Regions from separate parts of the Bradyrhizobium sp. WD16 genome, predicted to be linked through region 1. Evidence: riboswitches for the same ligand, from Rfam matches in the RefSeq annotation. Region 1 holds a riboswitch; the other holds the start of a gene.
What was found. A riboswitch is a leader RNA that binds a small molecule or an ion and turns the genes downstream of it on or off. The one in region 1 is predicted to bind cobalamin.
Positions count from the first base shown of each region.

Region 2: another riboswitch for cobalamin. It lies ahead of DB459_RS07160 (TonB-dependent siderophore receptor); the one in region 1 lies ahead of DB459_RS12200 (DUF1636 domain-containing protein).

Region 1 covers NZ_CP028908.1:2,636,092-2,639,699, forward strand. The annotation lists gene cobN (cobaltochelatase subunit CobN) at 1-391, opposite strand, end outside; gene cobW (cobalamin biosynthesis protein CobW) at 396-1,454, opposite strand; gene DB459_RS12200 (DUF1636 domain-containing protein) at 1,451-1,849, opposite strand; cobalamin riboswitch at 1,975-2,181, opposite strand; gene DB459_RS12205 (bifunctional diguanylate cyclase/phosphodiesterase) at 2,591-3,608, shown strand, end outside.
Region 2 covers NZ_CP028908.1:1,539,988-1,543,595, forward strand. The annotation lists gene DB459_RS07155 (ABC transporter substrate-binding protein) at 1-667, opposite strand, end outside; cobalamin riboswitch at 1,242-1,444, shown strand; gene DB459_RS07160 (TonB-dependent siderophore receptor) at 1,621-3,608, shown strand, end outside.

The DNA.
Region 1 (3,608 bases):
GTGCCGTCGAGAGTGCCGCGAGCCGCGGATCGGGACGGCCGTCGCCGGGCAGCAGCGCCAGGATGGTGCCGGCGCCGCGGCAGGCCGCGGCGAGCTCCTCGGCGCCGTAGCGCCAGTAATCGAGTCCGCCGATCAGGCGCACCACGACGACCTTGGCCGCGGCGATCACCTGCTCGACATAGAGGTCCACCGACATCGGATGGCGCAGGCGCGACAGGTTGGCGAGCCGCAGCGACGGGCGGTCGGCGCCGAGCCGCGACCAGGCGGCGGCCGCCGCCGCGAGATCGGTGTCCGAGAACGACAGCAGCACCATGTCGGCCGGGCTCTGGCCGAGATCTTCGGCGACCTCGGCTTCGTCCAGCGTATGCTGCTCCCGGACCAGCAGATGCATGAGGTCAGCCCAACGCTCCGGCCTCGATCACCCCGGCCGCGATGCCGGCGCGGTCGAGACCGTTGCGGCCGATGACCACGAGGTGCCCGTGGCGCGGCTCGCCGGCATTCCAGGGACGATCGAAATGATGGCGGAAGCGGGCGCCGACGCCTTGCAGCTCGAGGCGCAGCGGCCGGCCGGCGACGGCGACAAAGCCCTTGATGCGCAGGATGTCGTGCTGCTCGACGACGCTCTTGAGCCGCTCGACGAGGCTCTCCGGTCTTGCAATCTCCGGCATGGCCACCACGAAGCTCTCGAAATCGTCGTGCTCGTGGTCCGGCGCGTCGTCGTGATGCGACGGCCGGGCGGCGAGATCGGCTTCGGCCGCGGCGTTGAGACCGAACAGCGTGGCGAGGTCGATCTTGCTCTCGCGCGCCGCGACCACCTTGACGGCGCGCGGCAGCCTGGCGGCGATCTCGCGGGCGAGCGCCTCGACCTGTTCCGGCGCGAGCAGGTCGGTCTTGTTCAGGATGACGAGATCGGCGGCGAAGAGCTGGTCCTCGTAGACCTCGGCCAGCGGATTGTCGTGGTCGAGGGTCTCGATCTCCGCGCGCTGGGTGGCGACGGCGGCCGGATCGTCGGCGAAGCGCCCGGCGGCGACGGCGGGGCCGTCGATCACCGCGACGACGCCGTCGACCGTCAGCCGCGACCGCAGCGATGGCCAGCTGAACGCCTTGAGCAGCGGCTTGGGCAGCGCCAGGCCCGAGGTTTCGATCAGGATGTGCTCGGGCGGCTGCGGCCGCTCCATCAGCGCTTCGATGGCCGGGACGAACTCGTCGGCCACGGTGCAGCACAGGCAGCCATTGGCGAGTTCGACGATGTCGGTCTCGGCGCAGGCCTGGAGGCCGCAGCTCCTGATGGTCTCGCCGTCGACGCCCCGGCTGCCGAATTCGTTGACGATCACGGCGAGCCGCCGTCCGGCGGCGCCCTCCATGATATGGCGCAGCAGCGTGGTCTTGCCGGCGCCGAGGAAGCCGGTGATGATCGTCACCGGCGTTTTCGTGGCGTGGAGTTTGTCGGTCATGAGGCTCCGTCCGGTGGCGGCGTGAGCGGGGGAAAGCGGCCGAGCATGGCGTCCTGCAGCGAGGCCGGCCGCCGGGAGGGCAGCACCGCACCCGATTTCGAGTCGCGGTAGATGCGCAGGTAGGTCAGCACGTCATTGAGCTTGCTGTCGTCGAGGTGACCGAGCAGGTAGCTCCATTTGCCGGGCGTGGAGACGGCGGCCGCGCAGCCGCGCTGGCAGGAGACGAGGCAGGTCACTTCCTTCAGCTCGATCCAGTCGCCGTCGCCGCGCTCGCGCAAGGCGCGGGCGAATTGCTGATGGAGTCGCCGCCCGGCCGGCGCCATGCCGTCGCGCTCGGCTTCCCCGGCGCGGCAGGTGACGCAGACATGCAGGCTGACGGTCTGGCCTTCGGCCATCGGCGGACTTTCCCAAATGGCCTGGCGTCAAACGCCTGAGGCCGGATCAGTGGGACGCCGACTGCCCCTGGGGATCAGGGTGAGGTGTAAGATACACAGCCGCCACCGGGGCGCCCCGCCCGGTACCGCAGTCTTCCTTTGATGGCAGGTCTCCTGGCTCGCGGATCAGTCGCGTTCGTCCGTCTTCCCAGGAGCGAACTCCCAGTGACCATGAGACAAAACGCTTTCCGCTTACAGTTGCGGGGGCAGCCGCCGCCTTGGAGCCGATTGGCTCCTCACGGTGTTCCCTCTTTAACCATCCTCACGGACGGACCATCGGCCGGCACTATGATCTGCGGGGACGGTCGATGTCAATCAGGCGGCCCCACCGGGCGGATTGACCAGGTGGCGCATGCCATCGAAGCGCGCAGCTTCTCGGCAGGCCTGCAGCCCGTCTCGACGCCATCGGCGCAATCGGGAGCGTGCGATGCTTTGATGTCGCAGGACGGTCGGGCAGGTCATCGTATGATCTGGATGATGTGCGTGCCGCCGGCCGCGCGCTTGACGATCATCGATTCGCGATCGATCCCGCGCCCTTGTGGTGACAACGCTTAGCGCGTTCATCCTTTGTTATCGATGTCAGAACTTGGACGCCTCGAGGCGATACAACCAGTGCTGGCAATCTCCCGGAATTTATAGTTCATCAAAGCTTTGTCGCGATTTTGTTCCCGAAGCCGCCAGGTCGGCGCTGCGGGATCGGGGATGCCGGGGTATCTGAGCTCCTATTTATCGAGGCTGTTCGCCGGCGATCTGGCGGCCTTCGGCGGACCGCCGACGGACGAGACGGTCGCCGGCCATATTCGGGCCGAACAGGTCTCGCTGGTGCTTCGCTATTCGCCCGGCATCATGCTGGCCAACGCCTGCAACGCGGCGGTGCTGGCCATCGCCCTGTGGCCCTCGCCGGACCGATTCCCTGCCCTGGTCTGGGCTGCTGTCGTCGGTTGCGGCACGCTCATCGTCGGACTGAAGGCCTTTTCGTCGCGACGGATCGCCAAGCCGCAGTTCGTCTCCCGCGGCACCATGCACCGGCTGGTGCGCAATGCGTTCATTCTCGGCCTCGCCTGGGCGGTCGTGCCGGCGGCGTTCTTCGCCGACGCCTCGAACGGCGGCCAGATCGTGATCACCTGCCTTTGTGCCGGAATGCTGGCGGGCGGCGCGCTCGCTTTTGCCACGATCCCGGTGGCAGCGATTGCGTTCACGACGCCGATCTTTCTGGGGACGGCGATCTGCATCGGCGGCGCCGGCGATTTCGTCTACCTGCTGGTCGCCATCCTGGTCGTGGTTTATGGATCCGTGCTGCTGCGCGGCATCTTCGCCAACGCGTTCGAATTCACCCAACGCCTCATCTCCCAGCTCGAAGCCGAGAAGATCGTCCGGCGGGACGCCCTGACGCATCTGCCGAACCGCTTCGCCTTCAACGAAAGCCTTGAAGGCGCGTTGCGCCGGCAGGCGCGCTCGGGCGAGGAGTTCGCCATCCTCCTGCTCGATCTCGATCGCTTCAAGGAGGTGAACGACAGGTTCGGTCACCCGGCGGGAGACGAATATCTCGTCCAGGTCGCGGCGCGGCTGCAGCGATGCACCCGGGAGAACGAACACGTCGCCCGCATCGGCGGCGACGAATTCGCGCTGATCATGGCCAATCTGACGGCGGCGGAGGAAGCCTTCGAAATCGCCGAGCGTTTCGTCGCGACCTTCGCCGATCCGTTCCTCATCGATGGCT
Region 2 (3,608 bases), 1.1 Mb from region 1:
CATAGACCGGGAAATTTCCGGAAAGATAGCCAACGCCGGTCTTCAGGAGGCGCGCTCCCTGCCTGGATATGGCGAGCTGACCATTGTAACCGTAGATCGCCCAGGCATCGAGCTTACCGGAGGTGAAGGCCGAATAGCCGTCGGACGGCGTCAGGTTGATGGCGTCGATGTCGTTGAAGGAAAGGCCGACCTCCTCGAGCTGCTTGGACAGGAAATAGTGGGCGGTCGTTGCGCGCACGTAACCGACCTTCCTGCCCTTGAGATCCGCGATCGAACGTATCGGCGAATCCTTGGCAGCGACGGTGACCTGGGTGTTGAGGTCCTCGTGCGACACAGCGATGAAGCGCACATTGGCATTTTGGCGGGCGGCGAACATTGCAGGAATTTCGCTGCCCGAACCGAGATCGAGGGCATCGCTGTTGAGCGCCTCGATGTGCAGGACGCCGTTGTTGAGCTCCTTCCAGTCGATCTTGTATGGCGTCTTGTCTTCCCCGGCGGCCCGAAGCAGGGCGCGCCAACCGCCCTTGTAATGGGCCACGCGCAGCGTGACCCCGCCGAGATCGCTATCCGAGCCTCGCCTGGTTTGCGCTCCTGCGCTGCCGGCGACGAGGCCTCCCGCAAGCACGCTGAGCAGGGAACGACGGGAGACGAAAAACGGGCTGGTCACGGCGGCTCCTGTTGAGCAGGTCTCGATGCTTCCACCATAAAATGTATGGATGTCACGGACTATTCTGTTTTTCGGCGGTCGCACGAAATGAGTATTCCAACTTTTGCGACAGACGCGCTGTCTGTCGGATGTTCATCGCCGGAGGCGTGAGCAGTCGAGGCCGTCGGTACCAGTCGATTCGACAGTGATGCTTCGAAGCGAATGCCGAGATTCGTACGCTGGCAGTCTCTGAAGCGGAGGCATGCTGGTGCCGCCGCCCGGCACCACTGTGCGCTACCGCCCAACATCGGCCGGCACGGCCATGCCGGCTTGAAGGCGACGAGGCTGATTTGAATCCTTGCCTCTGTATGCTGTTAGCCCATTGGCGCGTCGGGGCTCATGGCGCAATTCGAGAAAAGTAGAAGGCTTCCTCTGACCACGCCGATTGTCCGAATTTCTCCGACCGATTGCCCCGACGCAAGACGGCACGACCGTCCGCTGACGACCCCAAACCTGGTTGGCTGAACAAACAAATGATGGCGCCATCTCAGCCGCGCTGCTGGCGGCGGCTGCATTTGACTCCCAGCGCGACATAGCTTTAGATATTCGGGACGGTTCCTCATTATTGGGGATGAAAAGGGAATGCGGTGCAAGGAAGCTTGCTCGATTCCGCAGCTGCCCCCGCAACTGTAAGCGGCGAACCTTGTGTCACGAGCCACTGGGCGACTCGGCCCCGGGAAGGCGACGCAAGGTAACGACCCGCGAGCCAGGAGACCTGCCGTCAGCCGTGGTCACACGCGAAAATGTCGGTCGGGGAGTACAGACATTGCTTCACTGAAGGTTGTCGGCCTAAAGGTGAAACTTGGCTCGCTGTGACGTGCCACTGACGTCATACCGAGGTCCGAACCTTGTCTTCTGCCACCACCGGCGACCCGCGCCGCAATTTCCTGTTTGCATCCGGCTTTCTCGTCTCCATGCTCGCGCTTGACGTCTCTGCCGCGCAGGGACAGCAGCTTCCCTCTTCCAGTCAGCTGCCGCCTATCGAGGTCTCTCCGCCGGCGACCCAAAATCGAACGGGGACAAAGCGGAGCCGCGATTCGGGATCGCGCCCGCGCCCGGCAGCACCAATCGGAGCGACATCCAACGCCACCGAGCAGAAGGAAGACGCCCGAAACGCGGTGCAGACGCCGCTCAACACCGGAACCGTTGCCGAAAGCGCTTCGCGACTGGGCTTGAGCGCGCGCGAGGTTCCCGCGACCATCGAAGTGATCGGGCAACAGACCATCGGCGACCGCGGCTATCGAACAGTAACGGAAGTGGCGCAGGGCGCGGTCGGCGTGACGTCGGGCGATAATCCCGCCGAGCCGTCAGCCTTCTCAATGCGCGGCTTTACCAACAGCCAGATCAATGTGCTCTACAATGGCATCAAGGTCGGCCCTCAGAACATGACGTCTCGGTTCATGGACACGGCCAATCTGGAAAGCGTCGAATTCCTGAAAGGACCCGCTTCTCTTATGTCAGGAGAAGGCGCGAGTGGCGGCGCCGTCAATTTCGTGACGAAACAACCGCACACCGGCCCGATCCGGAACGAGGCGCTCTTCTCATACGACTCACTATCGTCCTTCCGCAGTTACTACGGCTCAGGCGGAAGCACCAACATTCAGGGACTGGACTACCGGTTCGATATCAGCCGGTCGTCGCTAAGCGGCTTTGTCGACGATACGAACACCGGGTTACTGGATGTGTCAGGTCGACTGAACTACCGCCTATCGGACAATTTCAAGATCTGGGGGGCCATCGAGTACAAGGAAGACCGGTCGAAGGCCTACTGGGGCGCACCGCTGGTCTCTGCCGCATTCAGCGGCCCCCATGCCACGACCGGCATCGTCTCCGGAAGCTACGTCTCGAACTACAATGGTTCGAATCTCGGGCCCGTCACGATCGATGACCGCACCTTCACGACCAATTACAACGTACTCGACAACCATACCGATGCAAAGGAGCTGTGGCTTCGTGGCGGTTTCGAGCTCACTGTTGCGCCGAATCTGACACTGAAGAGCCAAGTCTATGGTTACGGCGCGGAACGTGAGTGGTTCAACAACGAGGTGGAAGCATTCAACGCCAGTCTGAACCTGGTCGATCGAGAGCGGTTCTTCGTGGCGCACAACCAGAAACTGGCGGGAAGCATCACCGATTTGACGTGGGACTCCGACATCGCGGGCTTGGGAAACCGATTGGTGGCAACCTTTGCGGCGAGCGGCCTCGACTTCGTCCGCCCGGGCGCGGCCAATTTCCCGCACGACCTGGTCACGCTGGTCGATCCGATCAGGGGATACTACGGGCCTCTGACGACGCAGCAGCAGACCGCAAGGATCGACAATGAGTCACTGTCAGTAGAAGACCGCCTGAAGATCACGCGAACATTCGCGCTCGTTGGCGGCTTGCGGCTGGAGCATATCGGGCTCGACCGAAATTCGACCGATGTCAACGGCGCGGAGAAGGCGGGCTTTCCGTTCTCAAAATCCTGGACGCCGCTGACGGGCCGGATCGGCTATACTTGGGAAGCCATCCCCGGCCTGACCTTCTTCAGCCAATATGCCACCGGTGCGGACGTCTCGGCGAACAACACCTTCCTGCTCGGGCCGCGCCAGCCGCTCGATTTGACCACGTCCCGCACCTATGAGACGGGCGTCAAGCACCTGTTCTGGGACAACAGGGCGGAATGGTCCTTCTCCTTATTCGACGTCTTGCGAAAGAACGTCTATGCAGCGGCCGGTGGAATGCAGCTCAACATCGCCGGACGGCAGGAATCGAAGGGCGTGGAACTGGCTGCCGCCATCCGCCTGACGCCGGCGTGGAAGATCTGGGGCAACGTCGCCTATGTCGATGCGCGGTATGCCGACTACACCTTTGCCGGCGGCTCGTTTTCCGGGAATGCCCCGCCGAACGTACCCCGTGTCGT